3 regions of the Natronocella acetinitrilica genome follow, and region 1 is predicted to be linked to each of the others. Evidence: predicted binding sites of a transcription regulator. Region 1 holds the regulator's gene; each other region holds the start of a gene.

Region 1 (4,160 bases):
ACGGAACACAGCCTGGCAGCACGGGTTCAGCGCGAGGAACACCGGATCTATCCGCGCGTGATTCGCTGGTTTCTGCAAGGGAGATTGACGCTGACCCAGGGCGTGCCACGGTTCGACGGACGGCCGCTTAAGGAGCCGGTGACCGTTCGGCCTGACGCCCCGCTGCCCGCCTGAAGCCAACAATTCGTCATTTGAGGACCGAACCCCAAGGCCATGGATTACATCGTCGTCAAACACCTGCACTCCACGATGGCGCTGCTCACTATCTCGCTGTTCCTGCTACGGGGCGTCTGGATGATCGCCTGGCCAGGCATGCTGCAGCGACGCTGGGTGCGGATTGTCCCCCACGTCATTGACACCGTGCTGCTGGCGTCGGCGATAACCATGCTGGTGATGATCAGCCTTAACCCCCTCACGCAGGGCTGGCTGATGGTCAAGATTCTGGGCCTGGTCGCCTATATCGTGCTGGGGACCATCGCGTTGCGGAGAGGCCGCACCAAACCTGCAAGAATTGCGGCCTTCGTCGGTGCCCTACTGGTTTTCTTCTATATCTATGCCGTTGCCTTCAGCAAGCAACCATGGCCGTTCTGAGGCCCTTCGCCAGCGGATGCGGGGCAAGCTAGGCGTCGTCCTCATCAAGATCATCGTCCTCGTCGAGTTCTTCCTCGTCGAGTACATCATCGATCCAGGTAAGCGCAGCCACCGCTCTGGGAAAACCGAGGGTGGGCACGGCCAGCATGGCGATGTGGCGGAGTTCGTCAACGGATATATCATCGTCAAGCGCGCGTCGCACATGGGAATGGGTCGCACCTTCGCTGCCAACCGCCATGGAAAAGGCGAGTTTCACCAGACGCCGCTCGCGGTCGTCAAGCGGTCCGCCCTCCGCACAGGCGGCACCAAGGCGGCAGTAGGCTTCCCAGATTTCCGGAAAATCTTCCGCGACTTCCGCGGCACCGGAAGGCAGTTCATCAGCCATCGCCAGCTCCCCTTGTGATGGTTCATTCCATGGGCGGATTGCCCACGGGCAAGATAGCAGATCCGCGCAGAGTCTGAAGAGGAATCGCCCGAATGTCCCCACCGATAAGTCAGTGCGAGGTCAAGGCCTGGAGACAACTGCAGCCTGAGGGCATCGAAGTTCCCGTACTGGGCTTCGCTGGCTGGAGCGGTGCCGGCAAGACAACCTTGCTTGCGCAGGTCATACCGCAGTTGCGGCAAGCCCGTGTGCGCATTGCGCTGGTGAAGCATGCTCATCATCGGTTCGATGTCGACCACCCAGGCAAGGATAGTCACCGATTGCGCAGCGCCGGAGCCGACCAGGTTCTGCTGACCGGGGCACGACGCTATGCATTGATGGTCGAGCGCACTGTCGAGAAGGATCCGGTGCTGGAGGAGGAACTGCCAAGGATCGATTGCAGCGCCTGCGATGTGATACTGGTCGAAGGGTTTCGCGACGCACGGATAGCAAAGATTGAAGTCCATCGTCCCGCCCTGGGTCGGCCGACTCTGCATCAACAGGATCCCTGCATCATTGCCGTGGCGACGGACGCGCTTGCGGAGCTTGATACACAACTCCCCCGGCTCGCCCTGAACAATCCGCAAGAGGTTGCCTCTTTCATACTGGGTTTGCTGAACATTCCGCATCGGGAAAACTCGATGGACGCAAAATGATGCATTTGAATTAGCAACCTTTTGCATCCATCATTTACAGGCGACAAGATCAACCGGCTGATTCCGGCTTATTGTCAACCGGCCTGACTTTACATCCGCTGCGCTGCGTTATACTGCTGGGAGTGTTGGAATTTTTCCGGCAACGCGGTAAGGATACTGAAATGGGAATCATGAAGCCCGTCGCAGACAATGGAGTACGGTTGCGGGCGATTCGGGAAGCGTGCAGTTCCTGCAGCCTCAGTGACCTCTGCCTTCCCGTGGCCCTCGAAGGTTCCGACGTGGATGCGCTGGACAGGATCGTCCAGCGGCGTCGGCCGTTAAACAGAGGGGATCAGCTGTATCGGGCCGGAAACACCTTCGGCTCGATTTATGCGGTGCGCACCGGATCCCTCAAGAGCAGCACTCTGTCCGAGGACGGCGAGGAACAGATCACGGCATTTCACCTGCCGGGCGAGCTGTTGGGCCTCGACGCCATCAGTTTCGACCACCACCCGTCCACTGCCGAAGCCCTGGAGACCACCAGCCTCTGCGAAATCCCCTTCACCGAGCTGGAGCTCCTGTCGGCGAAGATTCCCGGGCTGCAACACCAGCTCCTGCGCATCATGAGCCGCGAAATCTTCGATGAGCAGGAGATGCTCCTGGCCCTGGCAAGGCGCACGGCCGAGCAACGGCTGGCCATTCTGCTGCTGAGCCTGGGGGATCGTTTCGGTCGGCGCGGGCTCTCGCCTACGCGCTATCGCCTGCCCATGTCACGCCATGACCTGAGCAACTATCTGGGGCTGGCGCCGGAGACCATGAGCCGTCTTTTCAAACGCTTTGTGGATCAGGGCTGGATCTGCGCCTCGGGACGGGAAGTACACCTGACCGACGTACCGGCACTTCGGGAAATGACGGGTAATCCCAACGTGCGCCGACAAAGCGAGGGCGCGTAAATCGCCTCGGGCATGACAAGCGCCGCGACGCAATGGCAGCCCGGGACTTTCAGCCCGGGTTTCGGTCAGACGGTCCGTGAATACTGCACGATCGGTGTCGCCGTCCGCAGGTAGCGATCGAACACCATGGCGACGTTGCGAAGCAACAGACGACCTCGCGGTTGTATGCGAAGGCGTCCCGGCTCGCGTGTCACCAGACCGTCGGACTCCATCTCATCCAGGGACACGAGTTCCGGCGCGAAGTAGTCCTGGAAGGCGATATTGTAGTCGTCCTCGAAGCTTGCGTAGTCCACTTCCCAGCGACACATCACCGCCTCGATGACCGCGCGGCGGAGTCGATCGTCGAAATCCAGCAACACACCGCGCTCCAACGGCAGTCGACCCGCGTCGAGTTCAGCGTAGTAGCGGTTGAGATGCTTGACGTTCTGGCTGTAGCTGTCGGCCACCTTGCCGATGGCGGTCACGCCGATCCCGATCAGGTCACAATCAGCATGGGTCGAGTAGCCCTGGAAATTGCGCTGCAACGTGCCTGCATCCATGGCCCTCGAGAGTTCGTTGTCCGGAAGCGCGAAATGGTCCATGCCAATCGTGCGGTAACCCGCCGCATTGAGACGGTTGATGCTGTGGCCGAGTATGGACAACTTCTCCCCCGCAGGCGGCAGGTCCTCGGTGCGTATCAGGCGCTGGGCGCGTACTCGCTCCGGCAGATGGGCATAGCTGTAGATGGAGAGGCGGTCGGGACGAATATCGAGGACGCGATCAAGCGTCGCGTCGAAGCTCTTGACCGTTTGTAGCGGCAGCCCATAGATCAGATCGAGGCTGATGGAGTGCACCCCGTTGGTGCGGGCCTGCTCGATAACTCGACGAGTCTCCTCCTCGCTCTGCAGGCGATTGACCGCCGCCTGGACGCGTGGGTCGAAATCCTGCACGCCGAGGCTGATGCGATTGAAGCCCAGCTCAGCGAGCACTTCCATCGTGTCCTCGTCGACGGCCCGCGGATCAATCTCGATGGAGAACTCCCGCTCCTTGCCTGCGGCCAACCGGAAATGATGGGCGATACTCTGCATCAGCCGCCAGAGCTGCCGCGCACTGAGGTACGTGGGTGTGCCTCCACCAAGATGCAACTGCTGGACCGTGCGATCGCCATCGAACAGCGCCGCTTGCAGGGCCAGCTCGCGCTCGATGTAATCCAAGTAGACATCCGCCTTGCCGCGATGACGGGTGACGATCTTGTTGCACGCGCAGTAGTAGCAGAGTGACTCGCAGAAAGGCACATGCACATAAAGTGACAGCGGGCGCGGCAGCGGCACGGCGTTGCTCTCAAGCGCCGCGGCCGCGTACTGGACCGCGTCGAATCCATGATGGAACTGCGGCGCAGTGGGATAGGAGGTATAACGCGGCCCGGGCCGGTCATACTTCTGCTGGAGAGCGCGATCGAACGGAACCACCGACATACCTATCACCTGCAAATGGCAAGGGAGCCGTCCGGCTCCATCCTTCAGGCACACTATGCAGATTCGGTGGAGGCCGGGTTGATTCAGGTCAACGGCCGTGGTGGAT
Region 2 (4,160 bases), on a different contig from region 1:
AGCCGTCGGCGCCGGCCCGCAGCGCCGCCACCACATCGGCCGATCGGTCGGAGACGGTCAGCATCACCACCCGTGCATTGACGCCCGCCTCGCGCAGCGCCGCCAGCGTAGCCACCCCGCCCAGCCCGCGCATGTCCAGGTCCAGCAGGATGAGATCCGGGCGCGTCTCCCGGGCCAGGGGTAGCGCATCCTCGCCACTGCTGGCCTCGCCCACGTGCTCGAAGTCGGCTTCCAGTTCCAGCAATTGCTCCACACCACGGCGGAGCAGGGGGTGGTCATCCACCACGAGCACCCGGATCGGTGTCCTTGTCATGCGTTGGTCCCGGTGCGTGCTTCCGTATCCGTGTCCAGCGGGCACTGCAGCCGAACGCGGGTTCCGCCACCAGGGCGGGTCTCGACGCTGCACAGCCCGCCGAGATGGCGTGCCCGTTCCTGCATGATGCGGGTGCCGAAGTGATGAACGCGCTCGTAGTGCTCCGGTATGCCACAGCCGTCGTCGTCGATGAGCAGTTCGATACCACGCTCCTGGCTGAGCGTCAGGGTGACGGCGGCCTCGCGGGCATTGGCATGGTGCAGCACATTGGTCAGTGCCTCCCGGGCGACGTGAATCAGGTGCACCTCGGCGTTGGCATCGAGGCGGTGACCATTCATGCGGATGTCCAGCCCGACGGGGATGCCGCCCTGTCGTGCGAATTCCCGCACGGTTGCCTTTAGCGCCGTCTCCAGGTCCGGTTCATCCACCGACAGGCGGAAGTTGGCGATGAGATCGCGCAGGTGGCGATAGGCTGCGTTAAGTCCATGGCGCAGCTCGGCGAGCACCGCCGGAATCCGGTCATGCTCCTGTCGCTGTTCCAGGGTCTGCAGCCGGGAGAGCTGAATCTTGAGGTAGGACAGGGACTGGGCCAGGGAGTCATGCAACTCCCGGGCGATGATGGCGCGCTCTTCCAGCAGTGACAGTCGCCGCTGCTCCCGTGACTGCCGCCCCCGGGCAAGCCCGGTGGCAATCTGGTCGGCCACGGCCTCGAGCAGTCGCAGCTTCCACGGCTCAGGGATGTCGCCGGGGCCATGCTGCACGAACAGCGCGCCGAGCCGAGTTTCGCCGTCCAGCAGGGGAACGTGAATCTCGCCGGGCTCACTGCCCTTGCCAGGTCGTCCGGGCCTGTGGCTGGGCATGGCGCTTGCGTCCCGCTCGCCACTGTCACTGCAAATCCACTGGTCGCCGCTCTGCCCCTCGCCGTTCAGGCAGAGCCACACCGTGCCGGTGCCGACGACCTCCGCCAGGCGCGTGATCGTGCGTTGCAGGTTACGGGCTTCCGGCCCGTCGGGCGTCATGCTGCGGGCCAGTTCGTAGAGCAGCTTCAGCGCCTCGTTGCTGCGCCGCAGGTGTTGCGTCTTGACGCGGACGTCCCGCTCAAGCTGGCCGTGCATGCCCTCCAGGCTTTCCGCCATGGTGTTAAAGGCACGCCCCATGGCGCCCAGTTCGTCTTCGCCGGTGTGGGTGACCCGCACGGACATATCCCCCCGGCGGACCCGCACGGCGGCCCGTTTCAGTTCGCGCAGGGGGCCGACGAGCCCGGTATTCAGGCTGTACATGGTGGCAAAGACCAGGGCAATGGTGAGAAAGATTGCGATGCCCTGGATCAGGCGCAGCAGTTCAATACGGGTCTCCGCGTGTTGCTGCAGAGTCGCTACCAGCGTATTCAGCTCTGCCACGAAGGCGTCTGCCGCGGTTGCCGCGTTCGCCTCGTCGTTTTTCAGGGCTGGTTGCAGCTGGTTCGTCCACAGCCCGGTGATCTCACCATGCTTCCGCGCCAGCGCCGAATCGCTGTCGACAAGCTCGGCCTGCAGGGCCGGTGACTTGAGATTGCGTTCGAAGTGGTTCATGGCCTCTTGCAGCCCCTGCTGTTCATCACCCTGACGAGCCAGGTTCAGCATTCGGTAAGTCTGCATGCGCAGCGAACCGGCCTGGTTGATGGCGGCGGCATCATCCCTGGCGGTGTCGGCAATCATGATGGAGGCGATCATGGTGAACAGCGCCAGCCCGGCGATGGCGCCCAGCGATAGCCCCACCCGCAGGACCAGCGGCAGCGCCCGCATACCCCGTGCTTCGTGACTACCCCCAAAGATTCGGCTTCGTCTCATCCAGCCCTTCATCCACTCCGCAATCCATGCCTAAGTCATTCAATTTCAATGTTTAATGCCGCTCTCATCCAATACCTACTTGGAGGTAGGGCCCTGATCAGAATGAGTTTTCCCCAGTCAAGGGCATTGATCCGGATCAAGTCTGCGGTGATCGGCTGGACCTAGCGTCGGCGCTATCACAGTAGGAGACCGCCATGGTTTCGGATCGCCGCAAGCAACTGTCCGTGCTCACCGCCAACACCGGCGCCTTTACCATCTGTTTCGCGATCTGGGTGGTTTTCGGTGTCATCGGTAACCCCATCGCCGACGAAATGGGTCTGAATGAGACCCAGTTCGGCATTCTTACGGCCATCCCCATACTCACCGGCTCACTGATCCGGCTGCCGCTGGGCATGCTGGCGGATCGCATCGGCGGGCGGCCGGTGTTCGCCGCCACCATGCTGGCCACCGTCATTCCCATGTACCTGCTCCAGTTTGCAACGGCCTACTGGCAGTTGCTCGTGCTCGGCGCCCTCATCGGCGTCGCTGGTGGTTCCTTCTCGGTGGGTATCGCCTACACGGCGCGCTTCTTTCCCCGGGAGCAGCAGGGTTTCGCCATGGGGATCTTCGGCGCTGGCAACGCCGGGGCGGCGCTGACCAAGTACGTGGCGCCGACCATCGTGGTGATCTGGGGCTGGCAGGCGGTGCCGAGCGTCTACGCGCTGGCCATGCTGGTCACGGTGGTGCTGTTCTGGATCTTCACCTACCCGGAGCCGGAGCGCGCCCAGGTGGGTCAGGCCACCTTCGGCGAACAGCTCTCGCTGCTGCGCGACCCCAAGGTGTGGAAGTACTGCCAGTACTACTCGGTGGTGTTCGGTGGCTACGTCGCACTGTCCCTGTACCTGACCCGCTACTACATCATGGAATACGGCATCGGCCTGCAGCTTGCCGCCCTGATCGCCACCATCTTCGTGCTGCCCTCGGGTGTGGTCCGCGCGTTCGGTGGCTGGCTGTCCGACCGCTTCGGCGCCCACACCGTGACCTGGTGGTGCATGTGGTCGAGCTTCGTCTGCCTGTTCGTCATGTCGTATCCGTACACCGAGTACGCGGTGTATCAGCGCGACGGCACGGCGGTGACCTTCTCCTTCGGCGTCAACGTCTGGCTGTTCACGGCGCTGCTGTTCGTCGTCGGCATTGCCTGGGGTGTCGGCAAGGCCTCGGTGTTCAAGTACATCTCCGACGACTACGACCGCAACATCGGCGTGGTCTCGGGCATCGTCGGTCTGGCCGGCGGGCTCGGCGGCTTCCTGCTGCCCATCATGTTCGGCGCCCTGGTGGACGTCACCGGGGTCTCCAGCACCGTCTTCATGCTGCTGTTCGGCGTCACCGGCGTGTCTCTGATCTGGATGTGGTGGACCGAGCGCCGCGCCATCGTGATTCAGCGCGCGCAACTGGGCGATGCCGACTACCTCGCCGACCGGACTCTCTAGGCCTCAAACCCGCGGGTGATGACCATGGCAAGCACTTCGACCACTGCCAAACAGACCGGACCGGGACGCGTCATCGACGACTGGAGCCCGGAGGACAAGACTTTCTGGCAGGAGACCGGCAAGCGGGTGGCCAACCGCAACCTGTGGATCTCCATCCCCTGCCTGCTGCTGGCCTTCGCCGTGTGGATGGTGTGGTCGGTGGTGGTGGTGAACCTGCCCCGGGTGGGCTTCGAGTACACCACCAACCAGTTGTTCTGGCTGGCCTCGCTGCCGGGGCTCTCCGGCGCCACGCTGCGGATTTTCTACTCCTTCATGGTGCCGATTTTCGGCGGTCGCCGCTGGACCGCCATCAGCACCGCCTCGCTGCTGCTCCCGGCGCTGGGCATCGGCTTTGCCACCCAGAATCCGGACACCCCCTTCTGGGTCATGGCACTGCTGGCGGTGCTCTGTGGATTCGGCGGCGGCAACTTCGCCTCCAGCATGGCCAACATCTCATTTTTCTTCCCCAAGGCGGAAAAGGGCACGGCGCTGGGCCTGAACGCGGGCCTG
Region 3 (4,160 bases), on a different contig from region 1:
AGACGCCATCAAGCAACTATCGCGCGAGGGCCTGATGGTCATTCTGCCCAAGCGCGGGATCATGATTTCCGAGATCGACGTCCTGCGGCAACTGGAGCTACTGGAAGCACGCCGGGAGATCGAGCGCTATGTTGTCGGGGCGGCTGCGCGCCGCTGCAAGGCAGGGGAACGCAGTCGTTTCCTCGAACTGGCCGACCTGATGCTTGAAGCTGCCGCGATGCATGATGGCGAAGGCTTTCTCAAGCTGGACAAGGAATTCAATGAGCGAATCCTCATAGCAGCCAGAAACCGATACGCCAGCGCCATGATGCGACTCGTGCAGGGTCTCTCGCGACGGTTCTTCTTTGCCCACCATCAAAGCACCACCAGCTTGGCGGAGATAGCCCGGCTGCATGCTGGCATAGCGGAAGCAATAGCCAGGCGACAGGAGCGCGAAGCCAGGGAATGGCTTGATCGCTTGATAGAGAACGTGGAGACGTTCACACGAGCGACCCTGGACACGGTTTAGGGTCCGGGACGACTACTCCACCATGGGCGTCGCCTTCGTTGAGGAGACGAAGATTATCGCGTCGGTGACGGCGACCACGTCGTGTTCCTCGCCCACCTCGGTGTAGAGATAATCGCCTTCGTTCAGCCGGGCGCCACCTATTTCCACCTGACCGAGAAGCACGAGCACTTCTTCGCTGCCCTCATGCCGATGGCGGGGAACGCGGGAGTTCGCCGCAAGGCGCACCACGGAGGATCGACCACCTTCGGGGTTGTTGCGAAAAAGGCTCCGCTCGACGCCAGGATGCCCGGTGTCGTTCCACTCTCGTTCCAACGCGGTTTTGACAAGCACGATCATGCCTCCCACTGATCCAAGAATATCGTCGGCTCTATCCCGATTCGTCGCTCAACCGGTAGCCCCATGTTTCTGGCTACGCTGCTGATAATCGAAGATCGACGTATAACCACCCGACCAGTCCGGCGGCAACTGGCAGGGTCGGGGATCGTGGTGGGACCACCGCGCAGCCTCGCCTCGCACCAAGGCGCCATCATTGGGCGACTGGATGGGATTGTGGGTGTAGGGAAATGCGTCCGCCGCGGTCATCGTCGAGAGCAGCAAGGGACGCGCAACCCCACTGCTATTGACCGGTGAACCATGGATCGTGCGGCAGTTGTGCACTGTGACCGAGCCCGCCGGACCGCAGAGATACTCCGCCGTATCAAGCGCCAGGGTCGCCACATCCTCATCCCGGAGGTGACCAGTCCATTCGCCCTGTTCGTTGTAGAGGTCGAACAAGGGAAGGTCATGGCTACCTGGGATGACCGCCAGAGGCCCCTGTTCCATACCGCAGTCATAAAGGTAGGTTCCAAGGGTCAATGGTGAGTAATTAGTGTGCGGCCAGAACTGGATATCCTGGTGCCACTTGATATCAGCGCCGCCCTTGGGTGCCTTGAAGTTCAGCTTCGAGTGATGGTACTTCACGTCCGGCCCGACCAGGTCGGCCGCGATATCCCCCAGCAGGGACTCGAACATGAACTTCCAGTACACCGAATAGTGATCAACCGGAGAGCTAAGCCGGCGGAGTCGCGGATTGTCTTTGCTGTGATCCGGCTCCAGGTCCCAAACCGCGTCCGACTTGGTTATCGACCGGCTGTGCTCCAGCACTTCCTCGGTGACCTTCTGTAGCGCCTCGACCCAGTCCGGTGAAATGATCCCTTCCAACAGAACATAACCTTTCTCGAAATAGGACTCGCGCTGCTGCTGGGTGAGCACTCGGGGTGCGTGACTGAGTACCTGTTCAGGCGTCATGACTGCCTCCTCGCATTGATGGTTAAACGTATCGTTGTTGTTCGCGCGTCGCTGTGTGGGCCGACAGGGAGATTGATACAGGTCAATTCGGTCCCGCCACACCCATCTAGTATATCAGCTGTCGCTTAGTTGTCAGATAGGGGCAATCGAAATGATGAACATGCTCATGACAGTGACCGCAATCGTCCTTCTATCGGCCATGGTCGCGGTAGCGTTGCACCTCGCGTGGCAACGTGTTCGGAAGGTGGATATCGACCAGCCCCCTGGGCTACTGGCGCAATTGGTGGCTCGTCAGTCGCCGCAACCGCAGGTACTCGGGCGCCCAGGGATTCTTGTCGAGGCACGAACAGCGATCGAACGCTGCCGTGCCTGTCCCCACGCCAGTGGTTGTCGCACCTGGATCCGGGATAACCGCACCGCCCGCTGCCCGGATTACTGCCCGAACGCCGACTTCCTCGATCGGCTTAGGGTGGCGTGACGAGTAGGGCTAATGCTGGCGGCGCTTCTCGAGAAGGCCGAGGAACTTCTCATATTCGCTCTCGTTGACGCCGTAGCTGTGCTCGTCATCGGGAAAGGTACCGGCTTTCACCTCGTCCACATATTGCGTAAGCCCCTTGACTGCCACCTCGGTCAGGTTAGCGAAGCGCTTGGTAAACTTCGGTTTGAAGTCCGTGAAGACACCAAGCAGATCGTAGGAAAGGAGAATCTGGCCATCGGTGCCGACACCCGCGCCTATGCCGATTGTCGGGATCTCTAGCTGCTCGGAAATGGCTCGGGCAATCGGTGCCGGGACCGCCTCGAACTCGAGCATGAAGCACCCGGCATCCTGTATCGCGAACGCATCCTCAAGGATTTTCATGGCGGTCTCGGCAGTCCGGCCCTGAACCTTGAACCCCCCGAACATGGCTATGGTATGTGGTGTAAGTCCGATGTGTGATGCGGTGGGAATCCCGGAATCCACCAGGGCACGAAGAATGTGCGCCTGACTCTTTCCGCCCTGCGGCTTCACGGCGTCGCAACCGGCTTCCTGCATGAGTCGGGTCGCATTGACCAGCGCCCGATCAACCGTGTTGTAGGACTGGTAGGGCATGCAGCCCAGCACAAATGTATCGGGTGCTCCACGGCGGACTGCCAGGGCATGCATGACCATCATGTCCATGGTCGCCGGGATTGTCGACGGGTGCCCATGTGCGACCATGGCGAGGCTGTCGCCCACGACGCACACATCCACACCCGCCATTTCCGCCCACTTGGCAGAGGTGTAGTCAGGCACCGACGTGTAAACCATCTTTTCTCCGGACTGCTTGGAAGCAAGAATTTCGGTAATCGTGCGCTTTTTGCGCTTGTCGTTATCAGACATGACGAATAACTCCTCGGTGGGTTGCCAACTGTGGGTTGACGGTGCCCAATTATAGGAAAGCACAACGAAACGGCCGAGTGGGGCGAACGCGCCACCTTTTACGGACCTGAAATCCCCAGCCCATGATGAGGCCCTTATGGAAATCCAACGTCAGTTCGCCCGCCTGTCTTCCGCGATTATCCACTATGCAACCGCTGGAGAGGGCACACCCGTGGTACTGCTTCATGGCTGGCCCCAGACTCACCATGCATGGCGCCATGTCATGCCGTTGCTGGCAAACGATTACCGTGTAATCGCCCCGGACCTGCGCGGCCTCGGCGACAGTTCCCGACCGCTTGAGGGATACGACGCGGCGAGCGTCGCGGCAGACCTATGGGAATTGCTGCACGAGCATCTTGGGCTAGCGGAATGGCATCTTGTGGGCCATGACTGGGGTGGACCAGTGGCATTTGCCCTTGCCGCCGCCCACCAGCCGGCCATCAAAACCCTCACCATCCTGGATGTGACACTGCCGGGAATCGGGCCGGATATCTCCCAGGGAGGCAAGCGTTGGCATCATGCTTTCCACATGACACCGGACTTGCCGGAAGCTCTGATCCAAGGCCGGGAGCGGGTCTACCTGTCCTGGTTTCTCAGGGCGTTCTCCTTCAGGCAGGACGCCATCAGTCACGAAGATATTGATGAGTACGTGCGCGCCTACAGCCAACCGGGCGCGCTTCGCGCCGGTTTCTCCTACTATCGGAACATTCCCCGCAACGTGGCCGCCAACAAGGCGCTTCTGGATTCCGGGCTAAGGTTGAAAATGCCTGTTCTGGCCCTTGGAGGGGAAAAGGCTGAATCTCACGGCCGGGGAGGTGAACCGGCGGAATCTCTGAAGCTGATTGCCGACGACGTGACAGGAGGAGCAATTCCCGATTGCGGTCATTGCATACCGGAGGAACAACCCAGGGAACTCGCCCGACGCCTGCGGGAATTCTTTGCTCGCTCGTCTTCTTAACCTCGGCG

The links. Region 1 encodes FNR, which switches genes on or off when oxygen is low (the NO sensors DNR and NnrR bind a similar motif). Its sites were predicted from a motif close to TTGATNTANATCAA; they were not measured.
Region 2: the regulator FNR is predicted to act here: its motif matches at 2,269-2,282, upstream of J2T57_RS03105 (HAMP domain-containing protein).
Region 3: the regulator FNR is predicted to act here: its motif matches at 1,868-1,881, upstream of J2T57_RS14195 (DUF6455 family protein).

What each region holds. Positions count from the first base shown of each region.
Region 1 covers NZ_JALJXV010000004.1:341,912-346,071, reverse strand. The annotation lists gene purN (phosphoribosylglycinamide formyltransferase) at 1-174, shown strand, start outside; gene J2T57_RS10395 (SirB2 family protein) at 214-591, shown strand; gene J2T57_RS10390 (carboxymuconolactone decarboxylase family protein) at 620-976, opposite strand; gene mobB (molybdopterin-guanine dinucleotide biosynthesis protein B) at 1,114-1,668, shown strand; gene fnr (fumarate/nitrate reduction transcriptional regulator Fnr) at 1,830-2,600, shown strand; gene hemN (oxygen-independent coproporphyrinogen III oxidase) at 2,666-4,054, opposite strand; gene motB (flagellar motor protein MotB) at 4,160-4,160, opposite strand, start outside.
Region 2 covers NZ_JALJXV010000001.1:655,187-659,346, forward strand. The annotation lists gene narL (two-component system response regulator NarL) at 1-313, opposite strand, end outside; gene J2T57_RS03105 (HAMP domain-containing protein) at 310-2,142, opposite strand; gene J2T57_RS03110 (MFS transporter) at 2,337-3,611, shown strand; gene J2T57_RS03115 (NarK family nitrate/nitrite MFS transporter) at 3,636-4,160, shown strand, end outside.
Region 3 covers NZ_JALJXV010000007.1:25,352-29,511, reverse strand. The annotation lists gene J2T57_RS14210 (GntR family transcriptional regulator) at 1-508, shown strand, start outside; gene J2T57_RS14205 (cupin domain-containing protein) at 521-838, opposite strand; gene J2T57_RS14200 (phytanoyl-CoA dioxygenase family protein) at 893-1,795, opposite strand; gene J2T57_RS14195 (DUF6455 family protein) at 1,947-2,273, shown strand; gene panB (3-methyl-2-oxobutanoate hydroxymethyltransferase) at 2,283-3,155, opposite strand; gene J2T57_RS14185 (alpha/beta fold hydrolase) at 3,292-4,152, shown strand; gene J2T57_RS14180 (cupin domain-containing protein) at 4,149-4,160, opposite strand, start outside.